2 regions of the Pseudoflavonifractor sp. An176 genome follow, and region 1 is predicted to be linked to the other one. Evidence: predicted binding sites of a transcription regulator. Region 1 holds the regulator's gene; the other holds the start of a gene.
The links. Region 1 encodes Rex, which represses fermentation and respiration genes when NADH is low (regulators of the CRP and FNR family bind a similar motif). Its sites were predicted from a motif close to ATTGTTAANNNNTTAACAAT; they were not measured.
Positions count from the first base shown of each region.

Region 2: B5F12_RS06995 (acetyl-CoA C-acetyltransferase) is a predicted target of Rex. The motif match lies at 2,199-2,218, and genes of this name have one in related genera.

Region 1 covers NZ_NFKO01000002.1:107,879-119,711, forward strand. The annotation lists gene B5F12_RS01940 (DUF362 domain-containing protein) at 1-331, shown strand, start outside; gene B5F12_RS01945 (ABC transporter ATP-binding protein) at 367-2,082, opposite strand; gene B5F12_RS01950 (helix-turn-helix domain-containing protein) at 2,079-2,978, opposite strand; gene deoC (deoxyribose-phosphate aldolase) at 3,155-3,802, shown strand; gene B5F12_RS01960 (sporulation initiation factor Spo0A C-terminal domain-containing protein) at 3,902-4,258, shown strand; gene B5F12_RS01965 (carbohydrate-binding family 9-like protein) at 4,284-4,880, shown strand; gene B5F12_RS01970 (putative ABC transporter permease) at 4,932-5,741, opposite strand; gene B5F12_RS01975 (DUF4364 family protein) at 5,738-6,286, opposite strand; gene B5F12_RS01980 (peptidoglycan-binding protein) at 6,383-6,886, opposite strand; gene B5F12_RS01985 (peptidoglycan-binding protein) at 6,902-8,083, opposite strand; gene B5F12_RS01990 (carboxypeptidase regulatory-like domain-containing protein) at 8,094-8,483, opposite strand; gene B5F12_RS01995 (redox-sensing transcriptional repressor Rex) at 8,627-9,259, shown strand; tRNA gene B5F12_RS02000 (tRNA-Arg) at 9,360-9,436, shown strand; gene B5F12_RS02005 (putative ABC transporter permease) at 9,533-10,843, opposite strand; tRNA gene B5F12_RS02010 (tRNA-Gly) at 11,226-11,299, shown strand; gene B5F12_RS02015 (DUF362 domain-containing protein) at 11,510-11,833, opposite strand, start outside.
Region 2 covers NZ_NFKO01000012.1:27,175-39,007, forward strand. The annotation lists gene B5F12_RS06990 (butyryl-CoA:acetate CoA-transferase) at 1-440, opposite strand, end outside; gene B5F12_RS06995 (acetyl-CoA C-acetyltransferase) at 869-2,128, opposite strand; gene B5F12_RS07000 (calcium-translocating P-type ATPase, PMCA-type) at 2,278-4,926, opposite strand; gene B5F12_RS07005 (peptidylprolyl isomerase) at 5,343-6,533, opposite strand; gene B5F12_RS07010 (TM1266 family iron-only hydrogenase system putative regulator) at 7,948-8,211, shown strand; gene hydE ([FeFe] hydrogenase H-cluster radical SAM maturase HydE) at 8,201-9,163, shown strand; gene hydG ([FeFe] hydrogenase H-cluster radical SAM maturase HydG) at 9,191-10,606, shown strand; gene hydF ([FeFe] hydrogenase H-cluster maturation GTPase HydF) at 10,621-11,799, shown strand.

The DNA.
Region 1 (11,833 bases):
CAACGTGGAGGACTTTGTGGTCCCGGACTTCCAGCGCATTGAGACGGGCAACGGCCACCTCTTTGAGGGGGACGGGAAGCACCTGTCCAAGCGGCTGCGGGGCGCGGTGATGGCCAAGGTGTTCAGCCAGAAGCCCAAGGTGGTGAAACAGCACTGTGTGGGCTGCGGCGTGTGCGCCAACATCTGCCCAGCCAAGACCATCACCATTGAGAAGGGGAAGGCGGTGGTCCATCGGGACAAGTGCATCCGCTGCTTCTGCTGCCAGGAGTTTTGCCCCAAAAGCGCCATGGTGGTCCATCGCACCTGGGTGGCCAGACTGCTGGAACGATAAAAAACGGCCTGACGGATACCGTCAGGCCGTTTTCATTAGGTCGGCTGTGCCAGGGTAAACAGGGAGTAGAAATATCCCTTTCGGTCCATGAGGTCGGAGAAGGAGCCCTGCTCCTGAATGCGTCCGTCTCGCATGACCAGTATCTCATTGTACTGAGCCATGAGCTGGGGCTCTAAGCGGTGGGTGACCACAATGCGGGTGGTGCCCGTCAAGTCCAGAATGGACTGGGTGACAGCGGCGGCGGTGGCATTGTCCAGGGCGGCGGTGGCCTCGTCCAGCAGCAGCACCGGGGTGCGGCGCAGCAGGCACCGGGCGATGGAGATGCGCTGGCCCTCGCCGCCGGACAGGTTCACGCCGTTTTCCCCGCAGCGGTAGTCCTCACCCCGCATTTGGAGCAGCTGGAACAGCCCGGACCGCTCCACAGCCTTTGCCACCTCCTCCTCAGGGAAGGAGCGGAACATGGTGAGGTTGTTGCGGATGGTGTCGTCAAAGAGAAATACATCCTGCCCCATGAGGCTCATCAGGTCATAGAGACTGTGGGCGTCCACGTCCCGCAGCTCGGTGCCGTCGATGGCGATGGAGCCGGTATAGGCCCCGCTGGCCCCCATGAGCAGGTGCAGCAGGGTGGACTTGCCGGAGCCGGAGCCGCCCACGATGGCGTAGGTCTTCCCGGCCTGGAACTGGGCGGTGAGGTCTTGCAGAATGGGCTTGTCCGGCTCGTAGCCGAAGGACACGTGGTCCAGGGTGATGGCCTGGCTCAGCGTGGCGGGGATGGATACGCCGCTCTCCTGCTGGTTCTGAGCGGTGAGCTCTGCCAGCTTGTCCATGAGGGCCAGGGCGGCTTTGCGGGCGGCCCAGTACTGGGGCACCGTCTGGATGGGATTGAGAAGCAGGCCGCACAGGTTGACCATGATGAGCACGGTGCCCGGGGTGATCTCCCCTCGGATGGCCAGATAGGCACCGAAGAGGAAGATGCCGAACTGGACCAGGAAGCCCAGACAGCTGCCTAGAATGGAGATGAAGCTGGCATACCAGCGGCGGCCCTCCTTGGTGTGCTCCAGGCTGGCATTGGTTTGGGTAAAGCGGGAGAGGACCTGTCCCTCTGCCTTGAAGCTTTTGATGACAGGAAAGCCGCTGAGCAGGTCTTTGAGCATGGCCACATAGCCCTCGTTTTGCTCACTGACCTGCTTTTCCCGGGCGGCCAGCCTTTCGCCGGTGGCCAAGGTGGCGGCGATGGGGACCAGGCTGAGTAGGATGGCGGCCAGGGCCAGCTTCCAGCTGTACCACAGCATCATGGCCAGAGCGCCGACGAACATGAGCGCTTGAGAGAGGAGAAGGAAAAACTGGTTGAGGTAATTTTCTTCGATGGAGTTGGTGTCGTTGGTGAGGGCGGAGAGGTACCGCCCGGTGTTTTCCTGGGCGAAGGCCCGGATGCTCTTCTGGGACAGCTGAGCAAAGGCTAGGTCCTTGTACTGGGCCAGGGCGCGGTGGATAAATCGTCCCTTAAAGCGATACATGATGAGTTCGCTGATCAGAATCACGGCGGTCAGGCCCAGACAGAACCAGAGGGTATTGAGAAGCTCTTGCAGATCTCCGGTGGTCATAATATCCAGGATGTGGCCCAGGAGATAGGAGACGATCAGATTCCAAAAAGAGCCCAGGCAGATGAGCGCTGTGGCGATGACAAAGCAAAGCCGATTACCCCGGAACATGGCACGGGTGTAGAGGGTGCGGTCAAGTTGTTGTTTCATGATTGGTTCTCCTTTTTCTCAGGGGGTGGTGCGAGAATGGGGCGTTTGCGGATGTCACAGGCAAACACATGGGCGTCTTCCGGTTGCGTCAGCCACCGTGCGAAGAATAGAAAGGGGACAAAGGCATAGTTGTCGTGGAGAGTATAGACCTGGGTGGGGCCATCCTCCAGCTCCAAATCCTTTTTCTTGAGTAACTCACACTCTGCCATTTGAGGAAGAGCGGACAGCACATCGTCCAATGGTAGGCCTGTGTGTTTCGCAATGGCAGAGGGGTGGTAAAAGCCCTCTTCTCGTCTGTAGAGGAAAAGAAGTATTTCCATGGCGCCAGGAAGTGCCAGAGCAGAGAAGAGCTTTCGGCATTCTTCCGGGGAGGGAAGGTTGTTCCGGTATCCGTCAGGCGGTTCTGGCATCAACAAATAGAGGGGAAAGTCTTTGGCCAGCACGCCCAAAAGCAAGCCCTCCTCCGATTTGACATAGGCTCGAAGCCATGTGCGAGAAGTGGCGTTGGGGACGATGTTGTCAACATAGCAGGTAGAACCCAAAGTCATGGAGGGAAAAAAGCCGGAGTTCATCAAGTTGCTGCCCAAACAGGTGGAGGTGGCAGCTAGCAATTCAAATAAGGCGGAAAAACGCTGCTCCAAGGGAATCGACAGCAGCCACTGCTGAAACTGGGTGGTCATATCCGCAGTGGACGGGTCGGCCCGGCCAAACAGAGCGTCCATGCTCACCCCCAGACGGTCGGCCAGCACGGGCAGCAGCTCCACATCCGGGGCACCGCCCTTTTCCCATTTACTCACCGCTTGGGCGGATACACCCACCAGCTGGCCCAGCTGCTCTTGGGTTAAGCCCCGCTCTTTGCGCAGGCGGGTGATGGTGGCGCTCAAAGACTGGTTCATGGAAATCCCTCCATTCGCTTGATGGTTGTATTATAGGAAAAATGGTGGTTGAGTGCAATGGAGGAAATCTTGAGTAAATTCAACCAATGGTTAAGAGGAAAGGGAAAACCTCTTGCAATGGGGCAGAAGGGAGGGTATGATGGGGAAGAGATAAAACCATGGGGGAGGTGAGAGAATTGGACGAACGGCGCATCTTGGCGGCGGTGGACCACACCCTGCTGCGCCCTACCGCCACCTGGGAGGAGATTCGCCAGATCTGCGACGACGGGGTGGCCTATGGCTGCGCCTCGGTGTGCATCCCGCCCAGCTATGTGCGGCAGGCTTCTGAGTATCTGGCGGGAAAACTCCCCGTGTGTACCGTCATTGGGTTTCCCAATGGCTACTCCACCACAGCGGTGAAGGTGTTCGAGGCTCAGGATGCCATGGCAAACGGAGCCAGTGAGATTGACCTGGTGGTCAATCTGGGCTGGGTGAAGGATGGCCGCTGGTCGGACGTGTTGGCGGAGCTGCGGGCGGTGAAGGAGGCCTGCGGGACGCATATCCTCAAGGTGATCGTGGAGACCTGCCAGCTGACCCAAGAGGAGAAAGTGAAGCTGTGTGAGCTGGTGACCGAGAGTGGGGCGGACTTTATCAAGACCTCCACCGGATTTTCTTCTGGGGGCGCCACGGCGGAAGACGTGGCCCTGCTGCGTGCCCATGTGGGAGCACAGGTGCAGGTGAAAGCTGCCGGAGGGATTACATCCCTGGAAGATGCCCAGACCTTCCTGGACCTGGGGGCTGCCCGGCTGGGTACCTCCCGCATTGTGGCCTTGGTGAAGGGCTAAATTGGGGTGTCGAATCACGTCGAAAAATCAGAATGAAATTTCTTTCGTTTTTCTGGGAGTTATAGTAAAATAGACCTGAGAAAAACGAGGGAAGGCGGGATGACATTGAATCAACAACGGGCGATTCGAGAGGTCCTGCGCTCCATGGGATTGATTGGCGAGTCTTTGTCCCTGCGACAGCTGGTGTGTGCGGTGGAGTTGGCCCACACGGAGCCGGAGTTGCTGCGCCGCATCACCAAGGGACTGTATCCGGCTGTGGCCGCCCACTTTGACCAGGCCACCCCGGCGACGGTGGAACGGAATCTGCGGCTCATTCGGGACCACCAGTGGAACAAAGGCGACCAGGAGCGACTGAGAGAGATGGCGGGATTCCCCATCCGTGTCAAGCCAACCACAGGCGAATTTGTGGATATTATTTGCTATTACATGGAGGCCAACGGGGCCTTTGATGACTGAGAACAAGACTGGAGTTGACAAATCTATGAAAGAGACCTACCGTGTGCTCCGGGGAGACGGGGCCCATTGGGATAACATCCCCCGCGCAGAGCTGAAGGAGACGGGCTGGCTGGAGCCTGCCGGAGTGAAGGCCTGGATGCAGCTGTGCCACGACGGGGAGAACCTGTACGTGCGCCTGGAGGCCCAGGAGAGCCCCATCCGTGCCACCCTCACCGGGACCTTGGACCAGGTGTGCAACGACAGCTGCCTGGAATTTTTCTTTGCCCCCGTGGAGGAGGACGCCCGGTACTTCAACTTTGAGTGGAATCCCCTCAAGTCCCTGAACCTGGGCTTTGGCGGCACGCGCCCCACCCGAGTGCGCCAGATCGTCAAGAAGATGGACGAGCTGTTCTGCCCCCAGAGCTGGCAGGAGGAGAACACCTGGGGCATCACCTTCCGCATCCCCGCGGAGTTTGTGGGCCGCTACTTCCCCGGTTTCACCTATTCCGGCACTTGCTGCGCCAACGTCTACAAGTGCGGCGATGAGACCGAGCATCCCCACTATCTGGCCTGGTCCCCGGTGACCAGCGAGAAGCCGGATTTCCACCGCCGAGGCGATTTCGGCACCCTGGTGTTTGAATAAATAGAACAAGCAGGCCGTCTAAAAAGGCGGCCTGCTTTTCTGTTGCTGAGATTATTGTTTCTTTTTGCGATTCTCCCGCTTTTTCAGAATCTCCTTGCGGGCGGCGGCAGCCGATGCCCGGAGATCATCGGTGAGGCTGGCATAGCGGCTGGCCAGACGCATGTTGGAGTATTTGCGGCGGAAGGAGCGGGAATACCGTTCCAACCGGGCCACTTGCTGGCTGTAGTTGCTGCGCAGGGCAGCGGACTGGTTTTCCAGCATTTGACCCAGCTCAGCCTTGCCCAGAGAGAACTGGACCTGTGCCTCGTCCCGGGCGGCGGCCAGCTTCACCACCAGCTGAGACACCAAAGCCAGGTGCCGGATGGTGAGGGTGGCGTCCACCAGCAGAATGACCAGTAAGACCACGCACAGGGTGTTCACCAGCCAGCCGGGGATGGTCTGGTAGATGCCGTCCACAGCGGGGTGAATCCAGAAGATTACCACATAGGACAGTGCGCCCCACACCAGGGACACCCACAGGCACACCCGGCCCTTGATGTTGAAGCGGAACCGGGAGTAGTCCCAGTAGCGCACGTGGGTGGTGGTTTCCAGAAGCCACGCCACGAAGTACTCCCACGAGGTCATCACCACCACGGCGGTGAGATAGAACACAAACAGGTTGTGCTTCAGCGGGGTGAAAAAGAGGACCATTAACAGAACGCCGGCGCCGTAGATGGGGCAGATGGGGCCGTAGAGAAAGCCCCGGTCCACCAGACGGTGCTCCAGAATGGAACAGTAGCAGGTCTCCATCAACCATCCTAGAAATGAGTAAAAGATAAAGTAGAGAAACAGAGCCTGAATGGGATAGCCCAGGATGGTCAATGGGTTTCACCTCTCTTTTCTGGGTCGGATAGTAGGATACCCAGCACACCGTTATAGATGCGGTCGGGGTGTTGGGTGAAGCGCTGGGCGATGTCCTCCCCCTCCTCCCGGGTGGCGGTGAGCAGTGAGAGGGTAAAGAGGTTGTCCCGGTCGTCGTCCAGCATCAGACGCACGGTGTAGAAGGTGCCGTCGGGGGAGGGGTCCACCCGGCTGCGCACCTGGGCCTTCCGCTTCAAAGCGGCGTTGAAGGGGGCCAGACGCTGGTCGCAGCGCTTGCGAATGACGGGGGAGAGGCTGCTTTCGCCGTCGGCGCAGTTGCGGCGGCCCTTGTCGGTGGGGGAGTAGTAATCCCCCTCCCGCACCAGGTGTCCGCTCTCCAGCAGCTCCGACAGGGCCTCAGCAAATTCAAAGTAGTCCACGCCGTCGTCGCACATCACCAGATCGGTGAGGGTGGCGAAGTCAATGGGGCCCGCCACACGGGTGAGAATATAGAGAATGAGCAATTTGGTGTCCAACTTGCTGTGGATGAATCCAAAACGAGCCATGGTCTTGTTCCTGCCTTTCCTGGGATAAGGTGGCCCCGTGGGCCACTCCTATATTATACCGAAAAAGGCTCAGGCTTACAAGGGAAACCTGGAGGCTCACAGGGCGGCCAGGGCGTTTCGGACTACTAGGGCATGGTACAGCCGAACCAGCAAACTCCAAGTGGGACGGTCCAGAATTCCGGTGACAGGCAGCTGTCCCAGCCCCTGCAAGTGACGGATGTGGTCGGTGGGAGTGGAGGTGGAGGGGAAATTGGTGAGAATGGGGGAGAGCGCCGTCACAACGGTGTCCACAAACGCCCATTCCGGTGTGCCGGAGGAAGACGGCTCGAACTGAGGGGAGATGATTTGCAGGGAGGGGGGAATCCCGTCCCGCTTCTGAATCAGCTCCGACTGCACCCGCAGGGCCAGCCAGGTGTCGTAGTCCACCACTCCAGTCACGGGCAGGCCAAAGTCCCGCTGAAAGATCATCACCCCTTCCAGGGTCCGCTCCCCAAACACCCCGTCCTCCACCAGGCGGGGCAGGGCGGGATGGGTGGCGGAGATGACGTTGAGCATGTGCTGAATGTCTCGGACCGGAGCGCCGGTGAGATTGAGTTCCATGGTTGAGATACCTCCTTAATCGTTGCTGCCGTAGGAGAGCGGATAGCCGGGGAATTGCCCGGCCTGGAATTGGTTTTCAATCTCCGAGGGGGAGATGGGCAGGTTGGCGTTGGCCAGAGAGGTAGTGGCAATGCCCACGTACTCGTCGTAGAGCTTCAGCCACGTGGCGTTGTCCACCACGCCGGTGGCGGGCAGATGGTAGGCTTTCTGGAAATCCTGCACCGCCTGTTTGGTCTTGGGGCCAAAAATGCCGTCAATGGCCAGGGTGGGCAGATTGAAGGAGTATTGCCCGATGAGGGAGAGGAAATACTGGAGGGCGGAGACAGCGGGGCCCCGGTCGCCTTGGCGCAGCACCTGGATGCCCGAGGGGCCCTGGACCTGGGTAAAGCTCTGGCCCTCGCTGACCAGCTCGGAGAGCTTGGTGACGGCCACGTAGAGGAACACCAGCTTATACCAGGTACCCCGACCCACGATACCATCCACTGCCAGCCCAAAGACGGACTGGAACACCCGCACTGCTTCCTCCGTGCGTGGCCCAAAGATGCCGTCCACCTGGGCCAGGCGGGGAATGGCAGGGTAATTCTGTCCAATGCGGTTGAGCATGGCCTGGAGCACCACCACGTCCTCCCCGGAGGAGCCCTGGCGCAGGGGATAGCCGGGGTAGGAGTTGGGCACATCCCGGATGGGGGCGTCGTTGACCAGTTCGATGTCGTCCCCGTAGTAGTTGCGCAGAATGGTCATGTAGTCCGCCCCCTCCTGGGCCATGGCCTCACTGCCCCACTGGGACAGGCCGTCACAGGTGGAGGTGGTACCGTTGCAGAACTTGGCCGCCAGGGGCTCCACAAAGCCCACTCGGCGGATGTAGGTGGTGAACATGTCGTCCACCAGGCGGTCGATGTTTTCAAAGGTGCTCCGGCCTTTGATGAATTTCTGATCGTTTTGGGTCTCACTGGTGATGTCAAAGTCATACCCGCGGCTGGGGTAGAACTCGGTGTACACCCGGTTGAGGGCAAAGGAGATCTGGGCCAGAATGTTGGCTTTCAGGGCTTCCTCTGACCAGGTGGGGTATACCTCGCTGGAGGCTACATTTTTGATGTAGTCGGGGAAGGTCACCGTGACGTTCTCCGCCGCCTCCTTGGGCTGGCCCAGGTGGACGGTGATGTACTGGGGAATGTAGGGAATGACGGATACAGACATAGAAGCCTCCTTACAGCGGTTGTGGTGTGACGTTGGTGAACTGAGGCCGAGGGGTAGGCGACTCGGGAATGGCCAGAGGGATGAGGGGCACACTCTGGGTGGTCTCCACCCCGGAGAAGATCTGGAGATTTTCAAACACGGCCACCTGATACCCCGGGTGCTCTACCACCAGAGAGTAGGAGGAGAAGGGCAGGGGGGAGCCGGGGCTCTGGCTGAGGGCGGCGTCGGGAGCGGGCAGGGAGATGGGGCCGGCTACGCCGCTCTCGTCTGTAATGAGCACGGATAGAAGCTGATGCCGACCCTGTCCGTCCGGCTGGGATACCAACACCGTGGCCCCCTGTATGGGGAGCTGAGCCCGGGACGCATAGACGTGGACAATGAGAGAACCGTTTTGTGCCAATGCTAGGACCTCCTTGAGAAATGTTGCAAGAACTTGCACATGGAAATTGACAAACTTATGACAATGAGATAAAATGAATTGCGTATGGTGATCAAAAGAAAGATGAAATGCCGAAAAACTCTGACGGGATGTGAGGGTGTCATATGAAAAAAGATAAGATTTCTTCGGCGGTGATCCGGCGTTTGCCCCGCTATTATCGCCATTTGGATGACTTATATCGTGCCGGTACCATTCGAATCTCTTCCGGAGCCTTGGCCCAGTCCATGGGGCTGACGGCCTCCCAGATTCGCCAGGATCTGTCCTGCTTTGGCGGGTTCGGTCAGCAGGGCTACGGGTACAACGTGGAGCGGCTGCGGGGTGAGGTGGCAGAGATCCTGGGGATGAACCGAGGCCACACCGTGCTCATCTTGGGTGCCGGTAACCTGGGACGCGCCCTCATTGAGAACTTCCCGTTCCGTGCCAATGGCTTCCGGCTGGTGGCCGCCTTTGACGTCAACCCGGACCTGGTGGACACCAAGCTGGGCGGCGTCCCCGTCTACCATGTGGATGGTCTGGACACCTTTGTGCGGGAGCACCGGGTGAGCGTGGCGGTTCTGACGGTGCCTGGGTCTGTGGCCGTGGCCACCGCTCGCCGCCTGAGCAAGCTGGGGGTGGACGGAATCTGGAATTTCACCAATGTGGAGCTGCCGGAGCAGGAAATGCCCGACGTGAAAGTGGAGAACGTGCACTTTGCAGACAGCCTGCTAACGCTGAGTTATATGATTTCTGAGGAGTAAATAGACCTCTCAAAAATTTTTGAAAAAATCGAAAAAAACACTTGCAATTTCATTTCAGCTGTGCTAGTATATACGAGTCGCCAGGAAACGACAGCGACAAGCGGCTGTAGCTCAGCTGGATAGAGTGTTTGGCTACGAACCAAAAGGTCGGGGGTTCGAATCCCTCCAGCCGTACCAAAAGGCAAGTTCCGAAAGGAACTTGCTTTTTTCTTTCTTTCGACGGTATATGAAAACGTCCGATGCAGGAATCAGCATCGGACGTTTTTTTCTCGGTCAGTCCGTGACCTGTTTCATGTTGGGGTAGACCTGATGAATCCGCTCATCGGGGTAGTAGTGGTCCAAAAATTCGGTGAAGCCGTTGGTGGGGGCGTCAGGGGCCGATTGGCGCTGTTGATACCGGCCCAGAGCCAGGGCGGAGATGGCCATATTGAACACCATGAACACAACAATCACCCAGGTGAGCACTTTGCCCGCTTTCATGGGGATGCGCTCAATGAGACGGGACAGGCGGGGATAGAGGACCTTCATCCACACGGCGGCGGCAATGCCCCAGAAGAAGCAGTAGAGCAGATTGATGCGTCCGGCCAGGTTGAAGGGGATGTGGCTGTAATCCCAGAACACGGTGCCGAAGACCAGCTCGGTGAAGACACTACACACATATTCGTACACACCACCCACAATGGTGCCGGCAAGGAAGAGGTAGCCCTCGCTCTTGTCTTTGTACCGATAGAGCAGGGCGGTGAACATCACAGCGCCCAGACCCCACACAATGCTAAAGGGGCCGTAGATGAGACTGCTGCGACTCATCCAGATGCCCATGGTGGCCCGGCAGAACAGCGTCTCGATGATATCGCCCAGCAGGGCGGCAATGAAGAAAATCCAAATCAGCTTGGTGGGAGAACAGCCCTGGGCAAACACGGTGGGCTTGGGCTTTTGGGAGGGGGCGGCCTGCTCCAGATTGGGGAAGGCGTGGAGCATACGGGTCTGGACCCGCCGGGTGATGGCGTGGCCGAAGAGAGCGGTGAGCTCCTGGAAGTCTCGGGACAGCTGTTCCAGACGGCGGATACGCACGCCCATCTGTACCGTGATGCCCAGAGAGAGGGCCAGGTCCAGGGCGACCAGTCCCAATCCCACCAGAACCAGGATGCGGGACAGCAGGGGAGGGAGGTCACCCAACACCAAGGCTAGAAGGGGGTTGAGAAAACTCACACACAGCCATGCGCCCACACCCAGCACCAGCAGCAGGGGCAGAGAGATGTACCCGTGGAAGTGGAATTTGTGGTCGGAGAAGTCCCACCATCTGCGGTGGAGCATGCGCTCCAGAGCGACACCGGTGGTAATGACCAGAATGCCGGACAGAACGCAGGAGCCCAGAATAAAGAACAGGGGACGGTGGGTCAGTTCCGAGAGGAACACCGTGGAGAGTACCGCTCCAATGCCGTAAATGGGGCTGACAGGAAGGTTGAGAAAGCCTGGGTTGACAAAGGAATGTTTTTTGATGGCACAGAATGCCACGCTGATACACCAGCCTAGAATGGAATAGATGAGAAAGAACCAGGCCAGTTGGGAGAGTGAGTATGTCATGAAAAGCTCCTTTCGGGGTTGTTCTGAAAAAGACAAAAACTCACCACAGTATTGCTGATTACTGGGGTGAGTCAAAAAATATGCAGCATTGCGGGCTGATGGGAGATCAGCGCTGGCTGGGCACGGTGCGATCATCACCGAAAATCATATCATCCACATCAGGCTTGCGGGGATATTCTTTCACAAGTTTCACCTCTTTTCTCTTGCGCTGTTGTACATTATAGCAACATGTACCGGAAAAGTAAAGGGTGGAATTGTAAAATACAAATAAAGTTTTGGGCAAGGTGTAGAAAAATAGGGGAAAAACGGGAAGGGGGGAGAGAAAAAATGCTTGCAATTTCTCAGGGGGTGTATTATAATAAGCTTCACCGAGTTAAAATATGCGGGTGTAGTTCAATGGTAGAATGTCAGCTTCCCAAGCTGAACACGGGGGTTCGATTCCCCTCACCCGCTCCAATGAAAAAGACACGCTTTTTAGCGTGTCTTTTTCATTGGGAGCCATAGGCTCATTTCAATGCTCGGCGGAAGTGAATTCCGCCTGCGCCAAGGTTTTCGCCCAGGCGAAAACACTTGTACGGCGCACCAGCGCCGCCCGGCTTTGCGGGACCCTGTACTTATAATTATAAAAATGCCTGGAGAGAAGCCCTCTCCAGGCGTTTTTGGGTCTTACTTTAGAAACACCAGTTCATAGCTGCGAGAGCCGATGCCGATCTTTTCAGCGTGTTCCAGACAGGTCTTGTACTCCGAGTCGGGGGTGCTGTTTTCAAAATGATCGTGGTGGTCACAGAAATCCGGCTTGGCCATGTTGTCGCTGAGCTGGCTGTTGGGCAGGGGATCGCAGGCCAGGCAGGCGTCCACACAGGCCTGGTCCAGGGCCAGGGGATCAAAGGAGGCGAACATGCCGATGTTGGGGAGGATGGGGGCGTCGTTCTCGGCGTGGCAGTCACAGTTGGGGCTGACGTCCACAATGAGAGAGATGTGGAAGTTGGG
Region 2 (11,833 bases), on a different contig from region 1:
GCGCACATGTCATACAGGTGGGAGGCGTTGGGGCCGAAGTTGAAGTAGCCGTGCTGGTCCATGGGAGCCACCTGGAACATGGCCACGTCGATGGGGTCAATGCAGTCCCGGTAGTAGCCGGGCAGCTCGGAGTAGCGGATGGGGGCGTAGTAGGCCAGACCGAGCTTGGCCATCTTCCGCTCGGTGCCGCCCATGTGCCAGGAGTTCCAGGTGAAGTGCTCGGCGGGATTCTCAATCTGGGCGATGGCGGGCATGTGCAGCAGAATGCCGCCCCGCACCTTCACGTCGTACAGCTCGCCCATGCGTCCGGCCAGAGCCTGGTCCAGCACCTCGGCGGTGTTGGTGCACCAGCCATAGTCCACCCAGTCCCCGGACTTGACCACTTTCACCGCTTCCTCAGCGGTGGTGAGCTTCTGACGGTATTCTTCCTGATAGCTCATAAGATACCTCCAAAATAATGAAGAATGAAAAATGAATAATGAAGAATTATGGTGTGCCGCTTCCAGCGGCACGGATTTGGATTTGTTGGGCGTAGGGGAGGGGCTTGCCCCTCCCGAATCCCCCAAGGCAATACCAGGGTAACCACGGGCCGGGCAAGCCACGGCCCCTACCACGGGGTACCCATCAAAGGAGATAATACTCAAACAAGGGTGTGGGGTGACCCCCCACACCCTTGTCCTTGGATGTTATCACGCTCGGGTTGGACGCATGGTGCGTCTACCCTCACGGACAGATACGCTTCACACCCTCCGCGACGGTCGCCTTCCCTGCGACTCCAGGCAAACCCGCACAGCCGTGGGCTGCTGCTGGGCTTTGCCTGTCGCTCCGGTCCAGGCTCCCTGCTCCCGGGTGCTCAGACGCACTTAAATTAGCACTTCTCAAAAATGGTGGCAACGCCCATGCCGCCGCCGATGCACAGGGTGGCCAGGCCGCGCTTGGCCTCGTCGCGCTTGAGCATCTCGTGGAGCAGAGTGACGATGATACGAGCGCCGGAAGCGCCCACGGGGTGGCCGATGGAGATGGCGCCGCCGTTGACGTTGACCTTGCTCATGTCGAAGCCCAGCTCACGAGCCACAGCGATGGACTGAGCGGCGAACGCCTCGTTGGCCTCCACCAGATCCACGTCCTCGATCTTCAGGTCGGCCTTGGCCATGGCCTGACGGGAAGCGGGCACGGGGCCCACGCCCATGATCTTGGGATCCACGCCGCCCTGGCCCCAGCTGACCAGCTTGGCCATGGGCTTCAGGCCGTACTTCTCCACAGCCTCGCCGGAGGCCAGCAGGATGGCGGCAGCGCCGTCGTTGATGCCGGAGGCGTTGGCAGCGGTCACGCGCTGAACGTGCTGCTTGGCATCGGCCTCGTGGACCTGAGTGACCTCAAAGGTGTGGACGATCTCGTCCTCCACGCCCTCGGGACCCACGGGGAAAGCGCCACGCAGCTTGCCCACGGACTCCATGGTCACGCCAGCCTTGGGGAACTCGTCCACCTTGAACTCCACCATTTCCTTCTTCTTCTTCACCATCACGGGAACGATCTCGTCCACGAACTTGCCAGCGGCCTGAGCAGCCTCGGTCTTGTTCTGGGAGCTGACGGCGAAGGCGTCCATCTCCTCACGGGTGATGCCCCACACGTCGGCGATGTTCTCAGCGGTGGTGCCCATGTGGTAGTTGTTGTAGGCGTCCCACAGACCGTCACGGATCATGGTATCCACAACCTTCTTGTCACCCATGCGGGCGCCCCAGCGCTCGTTGGGCAGGGCGAAGGGAGCAGCGGACATGTTCTCGGTGCCGCCAGCCACGATCACGTCAGCGTCGCCAGCCAGGATGGCGCGAGCGCCCTCGATGACGGACTTCATGCCGGAGCCGCACACCATGCCCACGGTGTAAGCGGGGACGGAGTAGGGGATGCCGGCCTTCACGCTCACCTGACGGGCGGGGTTCTGGCCCTGGGCAGCCGTGAGGATGCAGCCGAACATGACCTCGTCCACCTGCTCGGGCTTCACGCCGCCACGGTTCAGAACTTCCTTGACCACGGTGGCGCCCAGGTCCACGGCGGGCACGTCCTTCAGGGAGCCGCCGAAGGAGCCGACAGCGGTGCGGCAGCAATTGACCACGTATACTTCTTTCATGATGTGTAACCTCCAGTATGATGTAAAATGATCTTCTTGGATGTCGTAGTTACCCCGATTATACCCGAAGATTGTGAAAAAATCAACAATACAATTTTGTAAAGTTCATAGAAAAAATTAGAAAAATGCTTGGTGGATTTCCACGGAAATTAGGCGAAATGAGAGGATTCGTTAGACGAAGAGTGAAAAAATCTCTTTTCCACCTCTGTCACCACAACAGGAGTTATGGACAAAATCACCACGACCAGCCATTGCTGGAAGGTGAGAAAGGTGACGTGAAACACCCCCATCAAGGGGGGCAGCAGGAGGACGGCCAGCTGGAGGGCGGCGCCCACCACAAAGGCCTGGTTCATGGCGGGGTTGGTGAACACCCCCAGGGAGAGCAGGGACTGGTGCTCACTGCGCACGTCAAAGGCGTGGAACAGCTGGCAGAAGGTGAGGGTGGCAAAGGCCATGGTGTTGGCGGTGGCATCGGCGGTGGTGGGGTCGCCCAGCACGTACTCCCCCACAAAATAGGCCAGCAGGGTCAGCGCCCCCACCAGCGCCCCCTGCCAGAGAAGGCGGATGGTAAAGGCGGGGGTGAACAGGGGCTCGTGGGCCTTGCGGGGTGGCTTCTCCATCACGTCCGCCTCCACCGGCTCCAGGCCCAGGGCCAGGGCGGGGAGGGAGTCGGTGACCAGATTGAGCCAGAGAAGCTGCACCGGCACCAGGGGGGCCTGGTGGAAGTGGAAGAGGGTGGCCAGAAACAGGGTCAAAATCTCCCCGATGTTGCAGGAGAGCAGGTAGTGGATGGACTTTTTGATGTTGGCGTAGATGCCCCGGCCCTGCTCCACGGCGTGGACGATGGTGGCGAAGTTGTCGTCGGTGAGAATCATGTCGGCGGCCCCTTTGGCCACGTCGGTGCCGGTGATGCCCATGGCGCAGCCGATGTCGGCGGCTTTCAGAGCGGGGGCGTCGTTGACCCCGTCCCCGGTCATGGCCACCACGTACCCCTTATTTTGCAGGGCCTGGACAATGCGCATTTTGTGTTCCGGGGACACCCGGGCGTACACGGTGAATTTGTCCGCCTCCTGCTCCAGCATCTCCTGGGGCATAAAGTCCAGGTCCGCCCCGGTGAGGGCCATATCCCCCTCCCGAAAGATGCCCAGCTCCTTGGCGATGGCCACGGCGGTGAGTTTGTGGTCTCCGGTGATCATCACCGGGCGAATCCCCGCTTGAAAGCACTGGGCCACCGCCTGTTTTACCTCCACCCGGGGCGGGTCAATGAGGCCCATGAGCCCCACAAAGGTGAGATCGTGCTCCAAGAGGGCCTCCATGTCCCGGGGCGGCGGGATGACATCCACATCCTTGTAGGCGCAGCCCAGCACCCGCAGGGCGTTCTGGGCCATGGCGGCGTTGGCGCTCTCCACCTGCCGCAGGGTGGGCACGTCCAGGGGCACCGAGGCCCCGGCCAGGATGTGGGTGCACCGGGACAGGAGCACATCCGGGGCCCCCTTCACCATCACCCGGTACCGACCCCGCAGGGGGTGGACGGTGGTCATGAGTTTCCGCTGAGAATCGAAGGGAATTTCCGCCACCCGTGGCATTTCCTGTTCCAAAATCTCCTTGTCCAGCCCCTCCTCCAGGGCGGCGTCCACCAGAGCGGTCTCGGTGGGGTCTCCCAGCAGGTGGGGCACCCCATCCGAGTCGTGGTTCAGGGTGGCGTCGTTGCACAGAGCCCCCACAATGAGGGCCTCCAGGCGGTGCTTCTCCCGGGCGGTCCAAATCTGCACCACCGTCATACGGTTCATGGTCAACGTGCCCGTCTTGTCCGAGCAGATCACCCCGGCGCAGCCCAAGGTCTCCACCGCCGGGAGCTTTTTCACAATGGCGTGGTGGCGCACCATCCGCTGCACCCCCAGGGCCAGCACAATGGTGACAATGGCGGGCAGGCCCTCGGGGATGGCGGCCACCGCCAGGGCCACGGCGGTGAGGAACATGTCCAGCAGGGGGATGTGGTAGAGAAGGCCGATGCCGAACATCACCGCGCACACCCCCAGGCAGGCAAAGGACAGGGTGGAGGAGATTTCCCCCATTTTTCGCTGGAGGGGGGTGGAGGGGTCGGACTGATTGAGGAGCATTCCGGCGATGCGCCCCACCTGGGTGTCCATGCCGGTGGCGGTGACCACGCAGGTGGCCCGGCCATTGGTGATGACGGTGGAGGAGATGACCATGTTGGACTGGTCTCCCACCTCGGTGTCCTCCGCCAGCACCGCCCCCGACTCCTTGGACACCGGAACCGACTCCCCGGTGATGGCGGACTCGTCCACCTTCAGGTTGGCACAGTGTAAAATGCGGCCATCGGCGGGCACCAGGTCCCCCGCCTCCAGCAGGATGATGTCCCCGGGCACCAGCTGGCGGGTGTCCAGGCGGAGGGTCTGGCCGTCCCGCACCACCCTGGCCAGGGGGGCGGACATCTGTTCCAAGGCCTCCAGGGCCTTGTGGGCGCTGTTCTCCTGGGTAATGGAGATCACCGCATTCACCACCACAATGAGGAGGATGATTACCGCCTCAATCCAGTCCTCGCCGTGGGTGGAGATGAGGGAGAGGGCGGCGGCGAAGAGGAGCACCACAATCATGGGGTCTTTGAGCTGGAGGAGAAAGCGCAGAATGAGGGGGGTGGGTTTGGGCTTTTCCAGCTGGTTGGGGCCGTATTGCTGGAGGCGCTGGGCGGCCTGGGTGGAGGTGAGGCCCCGGCTGGAGTTGGTGTCCAGCTCCTGGAGGGCCTGGGCCGAGCTTTTGGTGTACCACTGGGTCATAACGATGCACTCCTTTGTTGTTCGGGTGCAGGGGAGGAGGGGACAAAAAAAGACCAATCCGCACGAAAATTGCGCGGATTGGTCTATATTTCTCTGTTCTCTGTGCCCGCTGCACGTCTTTTGTGGGTGCATTGTATCAGGGGCACACAGTGAGTGCAAGGGAAAAATGGCGAGGGGGGAAGGGGACGAATGAATAGTGAATCATGAATAGTGAAGAAGTATGGTGTGCCTGCGGCACGGATTTTATAAGGGAACACAGTCCCCGGCAGACCGCCGTAGGGGCCGGGCTTGCCCGGCCCGAAAACCCAGGGCAATGCCAGGGGAGCTGCGGGAGGGGCAAGCCCCTCCCCTACGCATAGCAAACCAAGAAATGCGGCAATGTTTTGGGCCTGCATTCTTCATTCTTCGTTCTTCATTTAACCAACAGCCTCGTCCTCCACCGAGCCGGTGGCCTCAGGGTCAGCGGAGGGGTTGACGGAGGGAGAGGGAGTCTCCTGGGCGGCGGTGTACTTCTCGTTGAGAGCCACCTGGTAGGCGTTGAACTTGTTGTAGAAGTCGGCCACGTCCAGGTTGTCCAGAGTCTCGGTGGACTGGATGTCGGCGTCGGCGATCCACTGGTCCACCTGCTGGCCCATCTTGTACTCACGCCACTTGTCCACGTACTCGCTGGTGTCGGCCACCTTGTCCCGGATGATGATGTGGTAGCCGTACTCAGACTCCACAATGCCGGACACCTGGCCGTAGTCCAGCTCCAGGGCGGCCTTCTCATAGGCGGAGACCATCTGGCCCAGGGTGGCGGTGTAGCCGTCGGGGCTCTGCTCCAGGCCCTCGTCCTCGCTGTACTCGTTCATCAGGTCATTGAAGAGGGTGGAGGGGTCGTCGCTGGCGTTGAGCTGGGCCAGAATGTCCTCAGCCAGGGCCTTCTTCTCGGCGATGGTCTCGTCGTCCAGCTTGGGGTAGGCGTAGGAGCCGTCCTCCTGGACGGTGGGGGTACCCTCGGTGTCCACGGTCTTCAGGAGGATGTGGCGGGTCTGATAGACGTAGTTGTTCAGGTCGTCCTCGGTGGGCTGGCCGATGGTGGCGTTGAGGACGTTGTCATAGAAGTAGTTGATGGAGTAGACGAACTTCATGGTCTCGTCGCTGAGGCCGTTGATGGTCTTGCGCTGGTCGTACTTCTCCTGGCCCTCGGACATGAGGGTCTCGTTGAGCTCGGTCTGCTGCTCGTCGGTGAGGGGGCAGCCCAGCTCCTCGCACTTGGCCTCCAGAATCTTGTAGTAGGCGGTGACGGTCTTGCTGTCCTCCTTGAGCTGGTCGGCGTAGTCGGCCACATCGGCCTGGTACATCTGGGTGAGATAGGCGCAGTTCACCGCCAGGAAGTACAGGTACAGGTCGGCGGGAATCACCTCGCCGTTGGCGGTGAGCATGGTCTCGTCGCCCTTGAGCCCGGCGGAGAAGTCCAGGATGTCTCGGGACAGGTCGGCCACGATCTCCTCAGAGGGAGCGGGGGAGTCGGTGGGCTCGGCGGCGGGGGTGGAACAGGCGGCCAGGGAGAAGGTCATCCCGGCGGCCAAAAGCAAAGACGTGATGCGCTTTTTCATAGTCATCATGTTGTAACTCCTTTTTCAGGTGCCGGGAAATGCCCGGCACAGTCTAGGGGACATTGTATCACCAAATGGGAGAAAAGGCAAACCCTTTGTGGCGCAGGGCGGCAGCCCTGCACTTCTTCACTTTTCACTCTTCACTCTTCACTTGCCCCAGCCGGGAGTGCTCCGCTGGGCTTGCCGTTCTCCGATTTCCCCGGCGGAAACCAGCGCCCCAGCCGGGGACGCTCCGCTGGGGTCCATTTTGAGTGGCCAAAATGGACGAAAAGCCACTTAGGGCGTTCCCCCCTAAGGACCCCCCTGGGGTGCGAGGCTGGACCTGCGTCTTCCTGTTTTCGGCCCTTGGCCCGGTGGGGTCACATAGATGGCATGGCAATTCTTTTGTAAGTTCCAGCTTCTACGGAAAATAAAACTTCTACCCCCAGGGCCTCACCCTGGTGTGCAACTGTTCCCAGTTGCCGGAAGCCAGGCTCCCGGTGACTGCCTGGCTCAAAGGCTCCCCTGTGTAAGGGGAGCTGTCTGCGAAGCAGACTGAGGAGTTGTTCTTCTAAAAGGCCTCGTTCCGGCTTGCCAGCCTGGTGGGGACGCTACCCGCTGGGGGTTCCTTTTGAGCGGGCAAAAGGAACCAAAACCCGCTTAGGGCGTTCCCCCCTAAGGACCCCCCTTGGGGTACGAGGCTGTCCATGCGTCAAGCCTAAGTTCGGCCCGTCACCCTTGCTGTGGCGCCTAGCCGTGCCACCACACCAGGCTACCCTGGGCAGCTGGCCCTATGGCTGGGTGGTTTCCACCTCCGGGCCTACTCTGGAAGAGCGGCGTTCCCGCCGCCGGAAGCCAGGCTACCGATCGCTGGGAACAGCGGCCAACCAGGGTAAGGCCCTGGGAGTAGAAGGATTATGTTTCAGAGAAGCAGGTATATTCGGTAGAATTACCGATCCATCTATGTGACCCCGCCAGGCCAAGGGCCGCAAAAAGGAGGACGCAGGGACACCCCGTACCGCGGGGTGGATTCCACAAGGCGGGGGAAGGCCCCGCCTTTGGCGATTCTTTGGTGACTTTCTCATCGGGGAGAAAGTCACCCTGCGGAGCAAACCCCGGCTGGCAAGCCTGAGCCTGGGCTGTGGAGAAGAACGCACCTACAAAAGGGAGAACGGAGGCACAGGGGGCGGAAAACCCCCTTGCAAACCCGCCCTACTGTGGTATACTGAACACAACGCCTGCGGCGCTGGGCCCTCGCCCGCCGCCAACGGTCCCCAACCATCCTGTGCTGACCCCAAGGGTGTCCCCCGAAGGGAAAGACGACAGATACCGTTTTATACTCGCCCGCGAATAGACAGCGGGGGAGTCTCTTTTGTCGCCTGTTTTTGCCTGCACAGTGGGTCTGTGCAGGCATTTTTTATTGCAAAAAAGGAGATAAACGCCTATGGACACACGCCTGGCCGTCATCGGCATCATTGTGGAGGACCTGTCCGCCACCGACCACATCAACAATCTCCTCCACGACTATGGAACCTACATCGTAGGCCGCATGGGGGTGCCCTACCGTCAGCGGGGGGTGAGCGTCATCAGCGTCATTCTGGACGCCCCCAACGACGTCATCAGCGCTCTCACCGGGAAGCTGGGCCAGCTGGGCGGGGTGTCCGCCAAGGCCCTGTACGCCCCCGCCACCCAGAGCCATGAGAGCTGAGTTCACCCAGGGGGAGCTGGTGGAGCTGCTGGGGCTGGAGGATTTCTCCCCCATCTACGCCCAGGCAGACCAGGTGCGGGCGGAGACCGTGGGAGATACGGTGCACATCCGGGCCCTGCTGGAGATCTCCAACCACTGTCGGCGCATGTGTACCTACTGCGGTCTCCGGGCCCCCCGCCAAAATCTGACCCGCTACCGCATGGACCCGGAGGAGGTGGTGCAGGCCGCCTGTGAGGCCCACGCCGTGGGCTACCGCACCATTGTGCTCCAGTCCGGGGAGGACCCCTGGTATACCCCCCTGATGCTGGGGCAAATCGTCTCCGCCATCAAGGCCAAAACCGATATGGCGGTGACCTTGGGGTGCGGAGAGATGCGGGAGGAGGACTACGCCTTTTTGAAGCTGGCGGGGACGGACCGATACCTCATCAAGCACGAGACCGCCGACCCGGACCTGTACCGCCGCCTCCACCCGGACAGCAGCCTGGACAAGCGGGTGGGCTGCCTGCGCACCCTCAAGAGGCTGGGGTATGAGACGGGCAGCGGGTTTATGGTGGGCCTGCCGGGGCAGACCCTGGAAACCCTGGCCCAGGACCTGCTGCTGTTGGCCTCCATCCCCTGCGACATGGCGGGCATCGGGCCCTTTTTGCCCCATCCAGATACCCCCTTGCGGGATGGCACGGCGGGAGATGCCGAGCTCACCCGCCGCTGTGTGGCCCTGGCCCGGCTGATGCTGCCCAGCGCCAACCTGCCCGCCACCACCGCCCTCACCGTGCGGGGGGACAACGGCCAGGTGTTTTCCGGGGGCGCCAACGTGGTGATGCGGAAGATCACCCCCAACTGCTACAAGCGCATGTATGAAATCTATCCCGCCCAGCTGCCGGACACGGACATTCCCGCCCAACGCCAGCAGCTGGAGGAACAGATCAGAAGCCTGGGGCGGGTGCCCCTGTGATGATTTTTGAGAAAGAAGGAATCAGCTATGCAGTACAATCCCAAATCCCATATCGCCCAGGAATTCATCCACGATGGAGAAATCCGGGACACTCTGGCCTATGCTCAGGAACACGCCAATGACCGGGCCCTGGTGGAGCAGTTGCTGGAAAAGGCCGAGAATTGCAAGGGCCTGACCCACCGGGAGGCGGCGGTGCTCCTCAAGTGCGATCAGCCCGACCTGGTGGAGCGGATGTACGACCTGGCTCGCCGGATTAAGGAGAAGTTCTACGGCAACCGTATCGTCATGTTTGCCCCCCTGTACCTGTCCAACTACTGCATCAACGGCTGCAAATACTGCCCCTACCACGGCCAGAACAAGCACATTCCCCGGAAAAAGCTCACCCAGGAGGAGATTGTCCGGGAGGTGGTGGCCCTCCAGGACATGGGCCACAAGCGTCTGGCCCTGGAGACCGGCGAGGACCCGGTGCACAACACCATGGAGTACCTGCTGGAGAGCATCCACACCATCTACTCCATCCACCACAAGAACGGGGCCATCCGCCGGGTGAATGTGAACATTGCCGCCACCACCGTGGAGAACTACCGCAAGCTGAAAGAGGCGGGCATTGGCACCTACATTCTCTTCCAGGAGACCTACAACCAGAAGCAGTATGAGGACCTGCACCCCACCGGGCCCAAGAGTGACTACGCCTACCACACCGAGGCCATGGACCGGGCCATGGAGGGGGGCATTGACGACGTGGGCTGCGGCGTCCTCTTCGGCCTGAACCTGTACGACTACGACTTTGTGGGCCTTCTCATGCACGCCGAGCACCTGGAGGCGGTGTACGGCGTGGGCCCCCACACCATCAGCGTGCCCCGTCTGCGCCGGGCCGACGACATCGACCCCGACCAGTTCGACAACGGCATCAGCGATGACCTGTTTGCCAAGATCGTGGCGGTGCTGCGCATTGCCGTGCCCTATACTGGCCTCATCATCTCCACCCGGGAGAGCAAGGAGTGCCGGGAGAAGGTGCTGGAGCTGGGCGTGTCCCAGATCAGCGGCGGCAGCCGCACCAGCGTGGGCGGCTACGCCGAGGAAGAGGAGGAGGACTCCTCCCAGTTCGAGGTCAGCGACACCCGCACCCTGGACCAGGTGGTGAGCTGGCTTTTAGACATGGGCCATATCCCCAGCTTCTGCACCGCCTGCTACCGGGAGGGCCGCACCGGGGACCGGTTCATGTCCCTGTGTAAGAGCGGCCAAATCGTCAACTGCTGCCACCCCAACGCCCTGATGACCCTCAAGGAGTACCTGGAGGACTACGCCAGCCCCGAGACCCGTGCCAAGGGCATGGCCCTCATTGAGAAAGAGGTGGACAAGATCACCAACCCCAAGGTCAAGGAGACCGTCATCCGCCACCTCCACGACATGGAGGGCGGTATGCGGGACTTCCGGTTCTAAGGGGGGACAAAGCCATGAGCGGATTACAGGAGACCCCCGCCGCCCAGCGGCTGCACATCGCCCTGTACGGGCGGCGCAATGCGGGAAAATCCAGCCTCATCAACGCCCTCACCGGCCAGCAGGTGGCCCTGGTGTCCCCCGTGGCGGGCACCACCGCCGACCCGGTGAAAAAGGCCATGGAGCTCCACCCCATTGGCCCGGTGCTGTTCATCGACACCGCCGGGTATGACGACGAGGGAGAGCTGGGACAGCTGCGGGTGGAGGCCACCCGGGACACCCTCACCCGGGCGGACGTGGCCCTGCTGGTGATTGCCGGAGAGCCCAGCCAAGAGGATTTGCAGTGGGCCCAGCAGCTCCGAGAGAAGAACACCCCCTTCCTGGTGGTGCAGACCAAGGGGGATTTGGCCGCCCCAGCCCAGCTGCCCCCGGACCTTGCCCAGCGGGCGGTGGCGGTGAGCGCCGCCACCGGGGAGGGCATTGAGGCGCTGCAAGCGGCCCTCACCGCCCTGGTGCCCGAGGACTTCGGGCGGCAGGATTTGACCCGGGGGCTGTGCAGCGCTGGGGACGTGGTGCTGCTGGTGATGCCCCAGGACATTCAGGCCCCCAAGGGGCGGCTGATTTTACCCCAGGTGCGCACCATCCGGCATTTGCTGGACTTGAAGTGCACCGTGGTGAGCACCACTGCTGACGGCCTGGACGGGGCGCTGGCGGCCCTGAGCGCGCCCCCCAAGCTCATCATCACGGATTCCCAGTGCTTCCCCCTGGTGGCGGCGAAAAAGCCGGGGGAGAGCCTGCTCACCTCCTTTTCCATCCTCATGGCGGCGGATAAGGGGGACATTGACGCCTTCGCCCAGGGGGCAAAGGCCATTGGGACCCTTCATGAGCACAGCCGGGTGCTCATTGCCGAGGGGTGCACCCATGCGCCCCTGGAAGAGGACATCGGACGGGTGAAGATTCCCAATTTGCTGCGGAAACGGGTGGGGCAGGGCCTCCAGGTGGACGTGGTGGCGGGCAACGACTTCCCCCACGACCTCACCGGGTATGACCTGGTCATCCACTGCGGCGGGTGCATGTTCAACCGGGCCTATGTGCTCTCCCGCCTGGCCCAGGCCCAGGGGCAGGGGGTGCCCATGACCAACTACGGGGTGGCCATTGCGTACCTCACTGGGATTTTAAATCAAGTGAGCTGGTAAAACACGTGGTGAAGGATGAAATTCCTTCACCACT